3 regions of the Ensifer sp. Root423 genome follow, and region 1 is predicted to be linked to each of the others. Evidence: riboswitches for the same ligand, from Rfam matches in the RefSeq annotation. Region 1 holds a riboswitch; each other region holds the start of a gene.
What was found. A riboswitch is a leader RNA that binds a small molecule or an ion and turns the genes downstream of it on or off. The one in region 1 is predicted to bind cobalamin.
Positions count from the first base shown of each region.

Region 2: linked by a shared signal. The riboswitch ahead of ASD01_RS00140 (CbtB domain-containing protein) and the one ahead of cobU (bifunctional adenosylcobinamide kinase/adenosylcobinamide-phosphate guanylyltransferase) in region 1 are both predicted to bind cobalamin.
Region 3: linked by a shared signal. The riboswitch ahead of ASD01_RS31070 (aromatic ring-hydroxylating oxygenase subunit alpha) and the one ahead of cobU (bifunctional adenosylcobinamide kinase/adenosylcobinamide-phosphate guanylyltransferase) in region 1 are both predicted to bind cobalamin.

Region 1 is NZ_LMEG01000001.1:597,354-603,223, reverse strand. It holds gene cobN (cobaltochelatase subunit CobN) at 1-3,067, opposite strand, end outside; gene cobW (cobalamin biosynthesis protein CobW) at 3,171-4,235, opposite strand; gene cobU (bifunctional adenosylcobinamide kinase/adenosylcobinamide-phosphate guanylyltransferase) at 4,239-4,763, opposite strand; cobalamin riboswitch at 5,135-5,356, opposite strand; gene ASD01_RS03010 (cation transporter) at 5,587-5,870, shown strand, end outside.
Region 2 is NZ_LMEG01000001.1:18,894-24,763, reverse strand. It holds gene ASD01_RS00155 (anthrone oxygenase family protein) at 1-418, opposite strand, end outside; gene ASD01_RS00150 (NAD(P)H-binding protein) at 415-1,245, opposite strand; gene ASD01_RS00145 (TetR/AcrR family transcriptional regulator) at 1,350-2,042, shown strand; cobalamin riboswitch at 2,041-2,302, shown strand; gene ASD01_RS00140 (CbtB domain-containing protein) at 2,344-2,520, shown strand; gene ASD01_RS00135 (CbtA family protein) at 2,718-3,515, shown strand; gene ASD01_RS00130 (ferric iron reductase) at 3,554-4,420, opposite strand; gene ASD01_RS00125 (glucoamylase family protein) at 4,423-5,769, opposite strand.
Region 3 is NZ_LMEG01000045.1:496,519-502,388, forward strand. It holds partial or broken gene ASD01_RS31060 (glycoside hydrolase family 25 protein) at 136-1,173, shown strand; gene ASD01_RS31065 (FAD-binding oxidoreductase) at 1,395-2,489, opposite strand; gene ASD01_RS31070 (aromatic ring-hydroxylating oxygenase subunit alpha) at 2,491-3,735, opposite strand; cobalamin riboswitch at 3,840-4,040, opposite strand; gene ASD01_RS31075 (DUF6656 family protein) at 4,358-4,957, shown strand; gene ASD01_RS31080 (L-threonylcarbamoyladenylate synthase) at 5,035-5,870, shown strand, end outside.

The sequences.
Region 1 (5,870 bases):
CCTCCAGCCGCCGGCTTTCCGCCCGCATGCGTGCGGCGATCATGTTGTCGGCATCGTCTTCCTCCAGCGCGCCGACGGCGCGGATCGCCTTGTCGAAGAGCGCGATCTGGTCCGGGAAGGCATCGCGGAAGAAGCCGGAAATGCGCAAGGTCACGTCGACGCGTGGGCGGCCGAGGACTGCGAGCGGCACGATCTCGTAGCCCATCACCCGGCGAGAGACCATGTCCCAGGTGGGCTTGGCGCCGATCAGCGCCAGGGCCTGGGCGATGTCGTCGCCGCCGGTGCGCATGTTCGCCGTGCCCCAGGCGGTCAGGCCAAAGGAGGACGGCCATTCGCCATGGTCCTGCAGGTAGCGGCGGATCAGAAGCTCGGCCGATTTCTTGCCAAGCTCGTAAGCCGCCGGCGTCGGCACGGCGCGGCTGTCGACCGAGTAGAAATTGCGCCCCGTCGGCAACACATCCGGCCGGCCGCGCGTCGGCGCGCCCGATGGACCGGGGGCGACGAAGCGGCCGCTGAGACCGGTGAGGAAGCCGGTCATCTCGGCGGCACCCGAGTTTGAAATCGACGGCTTCAGGCGCGTTTCGATTTCGCCGAGCACGGCGCGGGTGTTGGCCCAGTGGTCCGGGCAAGCCAGTTCACCCGACACGAGATTTGCGGCAAGCAACTCGATGCGCTCGACCGTATCGCCGGCGGTGCGCCAGGGGGCGTCCGAGAGGTCAGCGAGGATGGACGGTTTCGGGCCTGTCCAGGTGTCGGACATGACGCAGTCGAGCGGGTCGAAGGGTTGGGCGTCGCGTGCGGGGTTGCCCCCCGCCGAGGTGGGAATAGCAAACCCACGCAGCCCCGCATCCGCTGCGATCGCCCGCTGCAGGCTCTGGTCGCCGCCCTCGCCGAGACCTCGGGGCACGCGCGCCAGCGCTACGGTGAGGTCCGTCAACAACCGCCCTTCCGGCGCAACGCCGAAGATGTGCAGGCCGTCGCGGATCTGCATTTCCTTGAGGTCGCAGAGATAGGCGTCGAGCTTTTCCAGCGCCTTGTCGTCGCTGTCGCCCCTGTCGATGCCTGCGTCGCTGTCGAGGCCGATGTCGCGCACGAGATCGAGGATCTGGCGGCTGAGCAGCCTGAGGCGGCGCGGATCACCGCCGGCGGCGTCGTAATATTCGTCGACGAGCGCTTCCAGATCCTTGAGCGGGCCGTAGGATTCGGCGCGCGTCAAGGGCGGGGTCAGGTGGTCGATGATGACGGCGCTGGTGCGGCGCTTGGCCTGCGTACCTTCGCCCGGATCGTTGACGATGAAGGGATAGATGTGCGGCAGCGGCCCGAAGATCGCTTCGGGATAGCAGGTTTCCGACAGCGCCAGCGCCTTGCCCGGCAGCCATTCGAGATTGCCGTGCTTGCCCATGTGGACGATCGCCTGCGCTCCGAACTGCTGGCGCAGGAAGGCGTAGAAGGCGAGATAGCCATGCGGCGGCACGAGGTCCGGGGAATGGTAGCTTTCCTTCGGATCGATGTTGTAGCCGCGCGCCGGTTGGATGCCGACGATCACCTCGCCGAAGCGGGCGAGCGGCAGCGCGAAGGCGCCATCGAGGAAAAAGGGATCGGCCTCCGGCACGCCCCAGCGACCGGCAACTTCATCCTTTATCTGTTTCGGAAGCGAATCGAAGAACGTTTTGTAATCGTTCAGCGAAATACGCTCGCGGATTTCACGGTCATGGCTCGCCGCATTGGTCGGCCCGGCCATCAGAAAGCGGATCAGCGCGTCGCCATCGGCGGGAACCTCACCGACCGCATAGCCTTCCCGCGCCATGGCGCTAAGCACCTCGACGGTACCGGCCGGCGTGTCGAGCCCGACACCGTTGCCGAGGCGACCGTCGCGGTTCGGATAGTTGGCCATGACGATGGCAATACGGCGCTCGGCGGGCTCTGCCCGGCGCAGCTTCGCCCAGTTGACGGCAAGATCAGCGGCAAAGCGCACCCGGCCTTCGAGCGGCTCATGGCCGACGATATTGGCCTCCACCTTGGCGTCATAGATCGACGCCGCCTTGAAGGAGACGGCGCGCGCAAGGATGCGGCCATCGACTTCGGGGAGTGCCACGTTCATGGCGAGGTCGCGCGCCATCAGCCCCTGCGGCGACGTTTCCCATTGCGCCCGCGACGAGCCGGAGAAAATCACCTGCAGCACCGGCGCACCGGTCGATTCCAGCACCGTCGGCTGACGGTCGGCACCGGGCGACGAGACCGCAAAGCCAGTGGCGTTCATCACCACGTCGGGTGCGGCCTCGGAAAAAATCGCCTGCAGCGTGCCGACGGAAACGGCATCCTTGAGGCTTGAGACAAACACCGGCAGTGCCCGCACACCTTCAGCCTCCAGCGCATCGATCAGCGCCTCCACAGGCCGTGTCTCGCCACTCTGCACGAGCGCGCGGTAAAAGCAGATCCCGACCGTCGGGGGTTCGAATCCCTCCCTCGCTACCATCCGTCCCTGAACAAGGGACTGCCATTCGCTGACGCCGATCACACCAGCACCCGGCCACCAGATGCCGGCCTTCAACAGGGGCTTTGCCGGCTGCGGCTTCTCCGCACCTGTGACCAGTGCGGCCGCATAGTCGAGAAACAGCCCGGCATTGTCCGAGCCGCCTTCGGTGAAGTAAGCCCAAAGGCGCTGGCGGTCGTCGGCTGCGACGGTGGAGAAAGGCTCCAGCCCCGGATCCGGCTTGTCGTCACCCGGCAGAACCGCGATCTCGAAACGATGGGTGACGGCAGCCGCATGCAGGGCTTCCAGCAGATAACGGAAATAGCTGGCGCCACCGAGCGGCCGGACGACGATCAGCTTGGCGTGACGCGCCGTGCGCTCGACGTAAGTGTCGACCGACATCGGGTGCATCAGGCTCATCAGGCTGGCGATGCGCAGGCTCAAGCCTCCGTCGCGTCGGCCGTGAGCCGCGGCGATCGAGGAGAGCTCGGTGTCGGCGGCCGATAGGAAAAGGATATCGGCCGGCGTTTGCCCAAGGTCGATCGCCTCGTTGCCGTCGGCGATCGTTCCTTTCTGGGCGAGAAGCAGATGCATTCGTCTTGTCCGTTGGGGCAATTCCGAACGAAAACGCTAAAAGCGTTCTCCATCCGGAACTGCATCATTTCAATGCGTTAGATCATTTCATTCAAAGAACGATCTACACGAGCGCGGTGATCGCGGCGCGCACCGCCGCCTCGTCCATGTCGTGCAGGCCGATGACGACGAGGCGCGTACCGCGCTTTTCGCCAGCGCCCCAGGCGCGGTCGTAATATTGGTCGATGCGGGCGCCGACCGCCTGGATCAGGAGGCGCATCGGCTTGCCGGGCACGTCTGCAAAACCCTTGAGGCGCAGAACGTCGTGCTCCGCGATTACGCCCTTCAGGCGATCGATGAAGGCGGCCGGATCGGCGATCGAACCGAGCTCGACGACGAAGCTGTCGAACTCGTCGTGATCGTGCTCCTCACCTGCCTCGTGCTCCATCTCGTGATGCGACTTGCGGTTGGCGATATCGCTTTCCGTGCCGACACCGAGGCCAAGCAGGATGGCAGCGGCGACTTCGCCGTTTTTCGCCTCGATCATCGTGGGCTTGCGGCTGGTGCGCGAAGACACCTCGTCGCGCACGGCCTTGAGGCCGGAGGCATCGATCAGATCGGTCTTGTTGAGAACGATGAGATCGGCAGCCGTCAGTTGATCCTCGAACAGCTCCTCGATCGGGCTTTCGTGATCGAGATTGTCGTCCTCGACGCGCAGCGCATCGACCTTGTCGTGGTCGTCGGCAAAGCGGCCAGCGGCAACGGCGGCGCTGTCGACCACGGTGACGACGCCATCGACGGTCACTTCGCTGCGGATATCCGGCCAGTTGAAAGCGGCGATCAGCGGCTGCGGCAGGGCAAGGCCCGAGGTTTCGATGATGATGTGGTCAGGACGGTTTTCACGCTCGAGCAGCTTCGTCATGGTCGGGATGAAATCGTCAGCCACGGTGCAGCAGATGCAGCCATTGGTGAGCTCGATGATGTCGTCCTCGGTGCAGGCCTCGGCACCGCAGCCCTTCAAGACATCGCCGTCGACGCCAAGATCGCCGAACTCGTTGATGATCAGCGCGATGCGCTTGCCGTCGGCGTTCTGCAGCAGGTTGCGGATCATCGTCGTCTTGCCGGCGCCGAGGAAGCCGGTGATGACGGTCGCCGGGATCTTGCCCTGGTTGGCTCTCGCAGTGGTCATGGATCAACCCTTCATTTTCAGCGGCAAACCGGCCGCGACAAAGTAAACTTCAGCGGATTTCTCCGCAACGATCTGGTGAAGCCGGCCGGCATGGTCGCGAAACTCGCGGGCCATGCGGTTCTCGGGCACGATGCCGAGGCCGACCTCATTGGAAACAAAGACGAGGCGCGCCCGCGCCTCGGGCAGATACGCAACAAGGGCGGCGAACTCCGCCGTCATGTCGCGCTCTTCCAGCATGAGATTGGTGACCCATAGCGTCAGGCAGTCGATCAGGACCACATGGCTGGGATCATCGATGCGTCTGAGGATGCCGACGAGATCGAGCGGCTCCTCATGCGTCGTCCAGCCCTCGCCGCGGCGCGTCCGGTGATGGTCGATGCGCTCGCGCATTTCGTCGTCCCAGGCGCGGCCCGTGGCGACATAATGCATGGTGAAGCCGGACGCTTCGACGAGCCTCTCGGAAAAGCTGGACTTGCCGGAACGGGCGCCGCCAAGGACCAGCACGGGCCCGGCGCTGAGACTGCTCATCGTGGCTGCCTCAACATTCCCAAATCAGCCGTCGGTGGCAAAAGCCATCGGACGCGCCACGGGCGCGTTCTTGAAAACATCTGCGAGCCAAAACAACCTCCGTGATGGCGTTGGAGACAAAAGTCCCCTCGGGCGGAATGCCCATGCCGGATGGCAGGTCTCCTGGCTCACGGCGTCACGGGCCGAACATCGCCTCGCCCTTAAACGGCAAGGTTCCGATGTCAGGGCCCGAGCGGCCCGCCTCACCTTCCCGGCGTCTTTCCGGTGCCACAGCGAACCTTTGCGCGTCGTCTCCGACGCATGGGCGCTGTGAGGGACATCGTGAAAGGCGGACGATTCGTAGAAGAAGAGGCGTCCAAACCCGGCTGATCACGATGCCACGCCAGTGGCTTTTCCGGCTTGATCCCCGACCTGCCCCGATTGCCCATGCAACCGGCCGACAGCCCGGCACCAATCCCGATGGCGAACCCTGACCGTTCTACAGTCGCGGGGTCGGCTGCGATAAGGATGCCCGATTTGGGTCCATCCGTCACATTCCCAATTATTCCCCCAGATCGCCACGACAAGGGGGAACCATCCAACACCTGATGATTAGGAAGCGGGCAGCCCAAAGTCAATCGACGCATGCGACGCCTCCCCGGCCGAGTTGCGCCACGCGACGATTTGTCGGGCGTCAGGCACGACGGCAGTGTGAACGGAACCGATGTCGAAACCTAGTGCTATGGATAGCAAACTGCTGCTAACACCTGTGCCAAAGTGCCGAGGGCGAATCTCGCCAAAAAAAGTGCCGAGGGCGAATCTCGCCAGAAAGGGAACCTTTCGAGTGGATACCGACCTGCGCCGCGTCGTCCTCATCGTCTCCCTGTTGAACCTTGGCTATTTCGGGGTCGAACTCCTTGTCGCGCTTTCGATCGGCTCGGTGTCCCTCATGGCCGACAGCGTCGACTTCCTCGAAGACGCCTCCGTCAACATGCTGATTTTCTTTGCTCTGGCCTGGACGGCGCGAACCCGCGCGCGGGTCGGCATGGCGATGGCGTTCATTCTACTGGTACCGGCGCTGGCCTTCCTTTGGACGGCCTGGGCGAAGTTCATGGATCCGGTCCCGCC
Region 2 (5,870 bases), 580 kb from region 1:
CGTGGTTCCACCAGACCCAATCAGTCAGATAGCGCTCACGCCAGAGATCGGTCGCCGCCTGACCGGGGGCTGCCGCGGCGAGCGCGTCATTCATCGGCACGTTGAAGACAATGGTCACCAGCAGCACGCCAACGACATAGGCAATGCCACCGGCGGCAAGCCACCACCTGCCCTCGCCCCCCGAGATGAAGGCGACGACGACGAGCGCAAGGGCGAGCAGCGCCGTGCCCATGAAGGCGCTGAGGAAGATCGGGTTCTGGATCACGACATTGATGGCGTTCATCGCGGCGATCCCCTGCTCCGGCGGCAGCCGCGACAGGGCCTGCATGATGCAAACCGAGAAGATGAAGAACAGCCCGGCCATCAGGCCGGAACCGATCGCGGCGGCAAACGCCAGAGCGGGGATCAACGGGATCATGCGGCAAGACTCCAAACACCAGTTGCTGCGGTTTCCCGGGCGTAATCGGCAAATTCGCGCGGACGCCGCCCAAGCACGCGCTCGACATCGGACGTCATGCTGGAATTGCGTCCGTCGAGCACCGAGGTGAAGAGATAGCGGATGAGTTCGACATAGTCATCCGGCACGCCGTCCGCCTTGAGATGCGCTGCGAAGTCGGAAACCGGAATGGCCTGATAAGAGATCCGACGGTTGGCGGCCGCGGCGATCTCGGCGACGGCCTGGGCAAAGGTCATCAGGCGCGGGCCGGTCAAGGCATAGACCTTGCCGATATGCGCATCGTCCAGAAGGGCCTCAACCGCCACGTCGGCAATGTCGTCGCAACTGACGAAGGGCTCGGTGACCTCGTCCACCGGCAGGAAGACCGAACCACTCACCACGCTGTCAGCCAGGAAGCCTTCGTCGAAGTTCTCGAAGAACCAGCTGCCCCGGATGACCGTCCAGTCGGCGCCGGAGGCCTGCAGCGCACGCTCGGAGGCTTCCGCCTCGTCCTCGCCGCGGCCCGACAGGAGCACCAACCGTTTGATGCCGGTGCGAACGGCAAGGCTCGAGAACTTGGCGATGACGTCGACGGCGCCCGGCACCGCCAGATCGGGCTGGTAGCAGACATAGATGCGATCGACATTTTCAAGGGCGGGCGTCCAGGTCGCCTCATCCGTCCAATCGAAGGAAGGCGACGCCGAACGGGCGCCGATGCGGACCGCTACGCCCCGCTCCCGAAGGCGATCGGCCACCCGCCGCCCCGTCTTGCCGGTACCGCCCAAAACCAGTGTGACTTTCTGAGACATCGCTTCCTCCTGAGGTTCCACCAACAAACATGAGCATCTCTCACATTTGCAAATGTGATAAATCCTCGTATTTTAGGAGTCAAGTCAAAATGTGAGCATTACTCATGATTCCAGATGCAAGTCCCGCCACGCTTCCCGCCGACGACGAGCCTGCGCTGCGCCGGACGCCGAGCCAGAAGCGCAGCCGCGAGCGCGTCGAGCAGATCCTTGCCTGCGCGACGGCGCTCATCCAGGAGAAGGGCAGCGACGCCATGCGCATGAGCGAAGTCGCTGAAAAGGCGGGGATCTCGATCGGCTCGCTTTATCAGTACTTCCCCGACAAGGCGGCAATCGTGCGCACGCTGGCCGAGCGCTACAATGCGGTCTGCAACGAGTGCATCGCGGCCGAACTGGCAAAGGTCACGTCGATAGCCGAACTGCGCGACGCCTTCTCGCTGCTGTTCGACATCTACTACGACATGTTCCTCGCCGAGCCGGTCATGCGCGACATCTGGTCGGCGATGCAGGCCGACAAGGCACTGCGCGAGATCGATCTTGCGCAAAGCCGCGCCGGCGGAAAGCTGCTTGCCGATGTCTGGGCCTGCCTTGTGCCGGAGACGCCGCGCGAAGAGATCGACAGCGCCGCCTTCCTGATCATGCATCTCGGCGACTGCACCATGCGACTTGCAGTCTCGGTCGACCGGGCCGAGGGTGACCAGATCGTCGAAGCCTACAAACGCATGACCATCAAGGATTTTGTCGCGGATGGACCGCGCGGCGGCGCGCACTCAATTGACAACTCCATGACACAATCCTAATCATCTGGGATCGATTGGTTCCCGGGACGCGAACGTGTTTCGGGAGTAAACGGGAATGTGACGGATGGACCCAAGCTGGGCATTCAAATCACGGCCGACCCCGCGACTGTAGAGCGACGTCGATCCACCGTTCCGGAGCGATCCGGAAGAAGCCACTGGCAAGACCGCGAGAGGGCGGCCGAGCTGGGAAGGCGAGGCAGATCGAGGGCATCGAGCCCAACGCCGTGAGCCAGGAAACCTGCCACTCGATACGGGCATAGGGCCCAACCGGGAATTTCCCGATGCCATCACGGAGGTTGTCATGGCTACGTCTACCATTTCGAGCACCCCGCTCTCCCTCAGCGATCGTCTGACCGCTGGCGTCATCGCGCTCTTCATCGGCGCATTCCTCGTCTTTGGCGCCGGCCTTGCCAACTCGGCAGTGCTGCACGACACGGCGCACGACACTCGCCACTCCTACGGCTTCCCCTGCCACTGACCGATGCGCCGGAACGTGAACAACGTTCCGCATCGAACAATCTGCGGACCTGAACGCATCCGGCCTGAGCCGGATGGAGGCCTGCGTGCATCCCGGTTTTTCCGGCGCGCGAAGGCCATCCGCAGCATTGGGAAAATGGGAAGGCTCAAGGACCACGCCACAGGGCGTGGCTTTTGTCGTTATCGAGGGATTTCAAGATGATTGTCAGAACGCTTCTGGCCGCGATCGTGGCTGGATTGATTGCCGGTGTCTTCATGACCGGCGCCCAGGAACTGCGCGTCACACCGCTGATCCTGCATGCAGAAGAATTCGAAGGCGAGGCACCGGCCGCCACCGAACAGCCCGCCGCCCAGCCGGGTGCGGCACAGCCGGCCGCAGAAAACCACGACCAGCATTCGTCGCTCAAAGCCGTGTCGCCGTTCGGCGCTTTCCTCGACGCTTTGTCGCCGATCACCCCGGCCTATGCCCATGAGGGCGAGCATGAGGAAGGCGGCATCATGTTCGGCATGAGCCGCTTCTCCGGCACGCTGATGGCGAACCTCGTCACAGGTTCCGGCTTCGGCCTGCTGCTCGCCGGCGTCAGCCTGGTGATCGGCTACCCGATCACGCTCAGGAACGGCGCGCTGTGGGGCGCCTGCGGCTGGCTTGCCGTGCACATGCTGCCGGCGATCGGTCTGCCGCCGGAACTGCCGGGCTTTCCGGCAGCCGAACTCGGCGACCGCCAGACCTGGTGGCTGGTGACCGTGGCGCTCTCCGCCGTCGGCCTCTATCTCGTCGTCCTGCGCGAGGAGATCGTCTCCAAGGTCGCAGGCCTGGTGGCGATCGCAGCACCCCATGTCTACGGCGCGCCGCAGCCGCTCGATATCACCAGTAACGTTCCGGCCGTGCTCGGCGCCGAGTTTGCGGTTGCCGCACTCGCCACCACGCTTGCCTTCTGGATCGTGCTCGGCGTCGTCTCCGGCTTCATCAACGAGCGCTTCGTCAAGGCACAGTGATCACTGATCACAGATCGTCAGCAAAGCGACGGCGGGGTTCAGGTCCCGCCGTTTTGCATGAGATGCGCCGCCAGCCGCGCGCGGCGATCTTCCGGCTCCAGCAGCACGCAGGTGTCGCAGAAACTGCCCCCTTCCGTCTTGAAGTAGAGACAGCAGCCGCAACGGATCCGATACTGGCGCGACAGCTGAGCGCCGCTTGCCGGATCGAGAGCCGCGATCTGCTCGTAGCAGAGCTCCTCTGAGTAGAGCCGCGAACCCGGTCGTTTGACGATCGCCAGCGCCTCGGCCATGCCGCGCGCCTCGTCGCCGATCGCGCGGCCGATTTCCAGGAACGCGCCGGCCAGGGCATCAGCCGCGAGCCGCCATTGCGCCCCGCTCGACAGCCCTGCTCGCGCTTTCAGAACCGCAACGACGGGTGCCAGATGGGCGATGAAGCCCGGTTCGAATGCGCTGACGCCTTCGCCACCCTGGCGCTCCGTCGCCGGCGGATGCAGGCGAAAATGATAGCGCTTGCCCGCGACTTCGACGCCACGGTGAAGCCGCGTCCAATCCTCGAAACGAATGCCGGCCACCTCCGCCTGCAACCCGGCGCCGAGATGGAACGCGCCAAGGACCACGCTCAGCTGGCGGCTATAGAAGGCGATCAGATGCGCCGCCCGGATCCGGTCGGCCATGCCGACCCCGAAGAAATCCTGATAGGCGAGCCCCGCCTCAAGGCCAGCGCTGCCCGCAGCCCAGAAGTCGCCCGGCGCGCTGAAATCACTGGCCGCCGGCCCGAGCGAGACGGCAGCCTCGGGAAACTGGGCACGCAGATGGTCGGCGACGGCCAGCGCCTGCGGCGCAAACGCCGCGGTCTCCGCTGTCGGCCGGTGGTCGTTCAAGCGCATGCCGTCTCCGTCGTCCATTCTCATCCTCTGGCGCGGGATGCGGGCGGATTACCACACGCGCCTTCCCCCTCCTGCAGCCAGCCACCGTCGAAGCCCGCCCGCTCAAGGCCGAGACGGATCGCCGGCATGCTGCGCATCAGCGCCCAGCTAAGGCCGCTTTGCCAGTTCTCGATCATCATGACAACGATGCCCTGGTCAAGACCGACGACACGCGCATCGATCCAGCCCTCCGGGCCTGCGCCGGCGGCCAGGCTCGGGTTAAAGCCGCCGGGAAAGCGCCCTTCGCTCAAAAGTCCCGGATAACTGTCTGCCATATGCACGAGGGAGGCCCGCGCCGCGTCCGGCTCGAACGGCAGGCAGGCGAGCGGCGCCCAGGGCACGAGCGTGCCGTCATCAAGGCCGTAGGGTGCGCCGCGGTTCACATAGCCGAAAAGCCGCTGCTGGCGCCCATCCGCAAGCCGCAGCCGGCCGCGCGGCGCATGGCAGGCGCTCAGGCCCCACAGGTCCTCGCCATATCCGGCGAAACCGCCGGGATTGGAGCGCGCATGGTCCCGCTGCAAGGCGATGGCGCGTCGGGTATTCTCGAAATAATCCGTCCCCCGCTCCCGCATCGTCCGGTCGGAAAGCCCGCGCAGATCGAGCCAGGCCTGCGGAAAGAGATGGATGAAGAGTGGCGCCGCATGCAGATGCGGCCGGCCGTCGACGGGAATCCAGTCATGGCCCTCGGCAAAGGCCGCATAGTGCTCCGGTTCGATCGAATGGTCGGGCGCGCCGAGTGCCAGCACATAGAGCAGCAGCGCTTCGCTGTAACCCCGCCAGCGATGCTTCAAGAACCGCCCCGGCGGCCGCCAGCCCATCGTCAGCGTGTCGGCCCGATTGAGCGCCCAGCGCCAGTCCACCCGCGCATAGAGCCGATCGGCAAGCGCGCGGATCTCGCATTCGTCCGCATCCCTACCGGAAAAATATGCAGAGGCGGTCAGGCAGCCGGCGATCAGCAGCGCCGTATCGACGGTCGAAAGCTCGCTCTGCCAGGTGCGCTCGCCGGTCCGCATGTCGAGGAAGTGATGGTAGAAGCCGCGATAGCCGGTCGCCTGCCGGTGGCGGGACTGCGGGCTTTGGACAAGGAAGCGCAGGGTCGTCACCACCCGCCGCGCGGCATCGCTGCGCGAGAGCCAGCCGCGCTCGACGCCGATCGGATAGCAGGAAAGGCCGAAGCCGGTCGCAGCGATGCTCGCCGGCGCGCCCGGCAACGCGGTGTCGGCGATCAGTCCGGTGACCGGATCCGAATGTTCGAGGAAATACCCGAACGCCGCCTGCTGCAATCGATCGATCTGAAATCGCTCAGTATTTTCCGTACGCTGCGGCATTTCGCCTTTCCTGTCCGACATCCGGCCTCATGCAGGACCCGGCAAAATCACTCTTTAGTGAAGGCCAACTACACCCAAACGGTCGCCGAAATCCAATCTTG
Region 3 (5,870 bases), on a different contig from region 1:
CGTCAGATCGCGAACATGAAAGCAATTTCTTATATACAGCCACAGGTCGGTATACATTCGCGCGTCGCTCCCGCACAGTCCGCTCGGGGGCTGGGATTTACGATGCGTTAACGATACTGTCGGCAATCTCAGAGAATGGCAAAGCGGTGTATCTCCACGACAGGGATGATTCTGCGCCTCGCGACCTTCATCGGTCTGGCTTTCGCGGCGGCGATCGCACGCGCCGGTGAAATGGAGCCCTGGAAGACCAAGTCGAATGCCATCATCGTCGACGCCTATGAGATGAACAGCATCGACTGGGAAACGATGCTTGGCGACAAGCGCGTTTCCGGTTTCATCGCCAAGGCCTCCGACGGCCTGCCCGAAAGCTTCTCCTGCACCGGCGACCACAACGGCGACACCTTCAACCACTGCAAGACCATGTGGCGCAAATACGCCGTCAGCCGCGAGCTCTACCAGACCCGCCGGATGATTGCCCGTTCGCACGGGCTGCTGTGGGGTGCCTACCATCTTGCCCGCCCGGGCAATCCCGTCGACCAGGCGAACCATTTCCTCGATTACGCCGATCCGCGCGACGACGAGCTGATGGTGCTCGATCTCGAGGGCATCGATCCGGACAAGTACATGTCGCTGGAGGACGCCGCCATCTTCGCCGGGCACATCAAGACCCGGACCGGGCGCTACCCGATCCTCTATACCAACCACATCACCGCCAAATACATCGCCGCGCACCGGGCCAAACACCGGCTGCTGTCGCGCCTGCCGCTCTGGTACGCCCGTTACAAACCGGATATCCGCCAGGTTTTCCCGATGGGCAACTGGGACAGTTACGCGCTGTGGCAGTTCTCCTCGGGCATCAACTGCGGCAAGCGCCGCTGCCCCTACCGCGTGCCGGGAACGCTTGACGACATCGACGTGAATGTGGCGGCAATGTCGCCGCCGGCGCTGAAAGCGATCTGGGCACAGGGCGCCTTGCTGCCGGAAAAGCCACTGCCGCTGATGCTCGTCGCCCAAGCCGAGCGGGGAACGGGCATGCAGGCGATCGCAAGGGCGACTGCGATGTTTAGCGAGCCGCTGCTCGTGAGCCGCGCTGACGCTACGAGCGGCGCCGGCAGCGGTGTCGACATGCTGGTGACCGGCTCGATCGATTTCGCCCGCCAGGAACGTGCCCTGCAGGTGGCGATCGCCGGCAATGATGCCGCCCAGGGCGCCTGCTCCAAGACGGGGGCCGGCACCGACGCCCCGGCAAGCATTTCCGCCAATCCGATCCCCTGCAACGCGCCCTAAAGCCTGTCGCGTGAAAAGCATTCACGCGACAGGCTTTAAGCGCTTGTTGTTATGCATGTCTTTGTCGCAAAACCGCTGCACACTTTTGCGCGACATCATTAAAGCCTTCAAGCTTCGATCTGGACGTCTCCGAGCGGTCGCGAGCAGCAGGCGAGGATGTAGCCCTCATCGATCTCGTCGTCGAGAATGCCGCCATTGTGGCTCATATCCACCTCGCCTGAGACCTTCATCACCCGGCAGGTGCCGCAGATGCCGCCTTCGCAGGCAGCGCCGATGCGCACGCCGTTGGCGCGCGCCGCCTGCAGGATCGTCTGGCCGGGCTTGGCCTCGATCTCCTTGCCGCTCATGGTGAAGGCGATCTTGGCGGCCTGGACCTCGCCCTCGTCACCGGCGCCGGCGCGCACGGCAATCTCTTCCGCCGCAGGTGCGGCGGCCGGCTGGAAGCTCTCCTCGTGGTAGCGGCCCATGTCGAAACCGGCCGATTTCAGCATCTCGCGCACGCCGCGCATGAACGGTTCGGGGCCGCAGCAGAAAACGGTGCGGTCCATGAAATCGGGCGCAAGCAGCGGCAGCTTGGCGCCATCAATGCGGCCGCGAAGCCCGTGCCAGCCGTGGCGTGCCTCATGTCCCTCGACGATGAAGCCGAGGTTCAGCCCGGACATCTGCGTCGCCAGAACCTCCAGCTCCGAACGGAACAGCAGGTCCTCCGGCCGACGCGCGCAGGAGATGAAGGTCACATCCGTCTCCGGCACGCAGTCCGCCATCCAGCGCGTCATCGACATCATCGGCGTGATGCCGGAGCCGGCCGAGATAAACAGGTACTTGTCGCCGGGATGGCGGACGAAGCTGAAATCGCCGAGCGGGCCAAAGGCGCGGAGTTTCATTCCGGGCTTCAGGTGCTCGAACATCCAGCGGGTGCCGATGCTGTCTGACTGCGCCTTGACGGTCACGGCGATCGACAGCGGCCGCGAGGGCGTCGACGACAGGGTGTAGGTGCGCATCACTGGCTCGTCGGCGACGGGCAGTTCGAGGGTCACGAATTGCCCGGGCAGATAGCGAAACCAGGCGGGCTTTTCGGCCCGGAAGGTGAAGGTCATGACATCGGCGGTCTCGACAACCGCCGATGTGCATTCGAGCATCTGCTGCCGGTCGATCCAGACGTGGAGCGCGTCGAAATGGTGAAACGAAGAGGCCATCTGCATGTCAGGCGACCCTTGAAAGCGGAGCCGCGTCGCCGGCAAGGCGCTGCTCCATGAACTTGCAGTACCACTCGACGAACTGCATCACGCCACCCTCGTGCTCGGGCGAATAGGGACCGGGCTCATAGGCCGGTGAGCGGATGCCGAAGGCATTTTCCTCGACGATCTGACGGTCCTGGTCGTTGGTCTCGGTCCAGACATGCGTCAGTTCATCTAGATTGTAGTCGACGCCTTCGACCGCATCCTTGTTGACGAGCCACTTCGTCGTCACCTGCGTCAGTTCGGGCCCGAGCGGCAGCACCCGGAAGGTGATGGCGTGGTCGGCGAGCACATGGTTCCAGGTGGTGGGATAGTGGAACATCAAGAGCGTGCCGATCTGGCTCTGGGAGACGTCGGCGGACAGGGCCCGCCTGACGGCGCGGGCGCCCGACATGGTGTAGCTTTCGGCATTGTCGACAAGCGGCATGCGGGCGGCGCGGAACTGACCGGTCGGCGACATCTTAAATTCGCTCGGCAGGCCCTCGGCCTCGCACTTCGCCCAATGTTCGGCGATCACAGGATCATCCTTGGCGCCCTGCACCCCGGTCGCCGTCGGCGCCTCAGGATAGGTGCGGCAGAGTTCCGGATGATTGGCGGCGCAATGGTAGCATTCGCGGTTGTTTTCCCAGACGAGCTTCCAGTTGCCCTTCTCGATGATGGTGCTTTCGAACGCGACCTTGGTTTCGCCGAGCCGATGCGGCGCGAGATACGGCAAGGCCATGTCGCGGAACGCCGTGAAATCCATCGGCTTTTCCGACAGGTTGATGAAGATGTAGCCGCCGACCGTTTCGCAATGGATCGGCTTCAGACTGTGGGCGGCCTTGTCGAAATCCTCTCCCATCTGCCGGGCAAAGAGCAGCGAGCCGTCGAGTTCGTAGGTCCACTGGTGATAGGGACAGACAAGCTTTGCCGACGAGCCTTTCGCCTGCGTGCAGACGCGCGAGCCGCGGTGGCGGCAGGAATTGTGCAGAGCCCGGATGGCGCCCTGGCGGTCGCGGGTGATGACAACGGGGTAGTCGCCGACCTGGACGGTGAAGTAATTGCCGGCCCGCGGGATCTCGCAGTCATGGCCGATAAACAGCCAATCCTTGTACCAGATGTTTTCCAGATCCTGCCTGTAGTAGTCGGGATCGATGTAAAAGGCCCGGTCGAGGCTGTAGCCGTCCTGCCTGCCCTTCAGCTTTCGAAGCATATCGTTTCTGGTGTCCATGTCCTGTCCTCATGCGCCATGTTTCGGAGAGGCAGGACAGGAACCCGCACGGGCGCACGCCCATGCGTTTGAGGCTCCGATCCGGCTGCCCGCCGCAACCCGTTACGGTTATGTCCGTCAAGGCTGGTTTCCGGGCTCAGGAGCCGTCCTTTCGGACCTGCCCGGCGCCTTCCCGGACGAACCGTCCAGTGGCCTTTGCCGAGGCTTTCGCTCCACCACCGTTGCGGGGGCAGCGCCGGGATTTGACCGGCTTCCCAATTCTCCATCTTCCCTTCGAAGACGGCACCTTGAGTAAGGATATGTAATCGCGGAAGTCACCTTGGCAGCTGCCCGATAGCGACATCCAATTCCAGAATGACGACACGGAAAAAACCGCCACAAAAGGCCACCGTCTTAGAATTTTTACATTGCAAACATATAGATAGATCACATCTTGGGCAATTGCCGACTTTTGCGGCGCGGTCGGCGCAGATGCGGGAGGGCTTCGCCCGTTTGCGACATCGCGTCAGATAGAGAACGCTAATGATGCAGCCAGGACGAAATCATTCATTAACCATGAGCCGCTAGCCTAGCCGGCGGACGAGAGAGGTCCTGCAGGCAGGCAGATGGCGCGCTGACGATCATGGCAAAGTTGAGATACTACGACGCGACAGCCGAGAAGCTGCCGACAATCCCGCCGAAGGTGGCGGTTCATACCGAATTCCTGCGTACGGGCCGGATCAACCGCAGGCAATGGTTGCCGAGCGAACGCCGGTATTTGAGCTATGAGGAAGTCGCAGACAGGACGGGCAAGAAGCTCAGCACCGCCGGCGACACGACCCATAAGCGGATCAACGGGTTCCACAACTCGATCCAGTTCCCGAAGATGATCTTCCACCGCACGCTCGTCGGCCGGCCGCATCTCGGCTACTGTCACGTGACGGCGGCGCGTACGCCGGTTACTCCCTCCAAGGACATCACCTGGTCCTTCTACTTCGCCAACTTCTTCTGCAACCTGGGCGACGAGACGCATTTTTTCGAGAGTATCCAGCCCGGCTATTCACGCATGTACTTCGCCGTCGCCATCGAACCGGGCGCCCAAGCCGGGCAAATGGTCATCAACCGCAACTTTCGTGACAACGGGCTGCTGTTTCGCACGGATGATCCCAAGGTCGCGCTGAAAAACGTACTGATGCTTGGCGCCAAGGATGACGCGTTGCGTCGCATCATTCGCAGCCTCTGAGCCGAACCGGTTCCTTCAAAGAAAATCGTTCTGTTTTTCCGGTGCGTCCGTTAAGGAAGCGTCGGAAAGGAAACGGCATGGCTGAGATCATCGACACGGATAGAGAACCGGACCGCGCGATCGCGCGCGCCTGCGCCGTTCTTGGCGAAGGCGAGCCGGTCGCCATTCCGACCGAGACCGTCTACGGCCTTGCCGCCGACGCTACCAATCCCGATGCGATCAGTCGCATCTACGAGATGAAGGGGCGCCCGCGCTTCAATCCGCTGATCTCGCATGTTTCCGACATGGCGATGGCCGAAGCCCATGTGCATTTCGATCCGATTTCGAGGCAGCTGGCCGAAGCCTTCTGGCCCGGCCCGCTGACGCTGATCCTTCGGCAGCGCGCCGACAGCACGGTTCATGCGCTGGCGTCCGCCGGCCTCGACACGCTCGGCATCCGCATGCCCGACGGTTTCTCGCGCCGGGTAATCGCTCACTTCGGGCGACCACTGGCCGCGCCCAGTGCCAATACGTCGGGCAAAATCAGCCCGACCAGTGCGGTCCATGTGGAAGCCGATCTCGGCGACAAACTGAAGTTGATCCTCGACGCCGGCCAGGCCCAAATCGGCCTTGAGTCGACGATCATCAAGGTCGACGGCGACGAGATCCGGTTGCTTCGGCCGGGTGGCCTCGATGCCGCCGAGATCGAACGCCTGCTTGGTCGTCCGGTGACCCGGCCGGAGACGGCGGGAGCGACGATCGAGGCGCCGGGCATGCTCGCCTCGCACTACGCGCCCGGCGCTGCCGTCCGGCTCGATGCCGCCGAGGTGCATGCCGGCGAAGCCTTGATCCGTTTCGGCGGCAATCGGATCGCCGGCGAAGAGCAGGCGGCCGTCGTTCTCGATCTCAGCCCGACTGGCAATCTGCGCGAAGC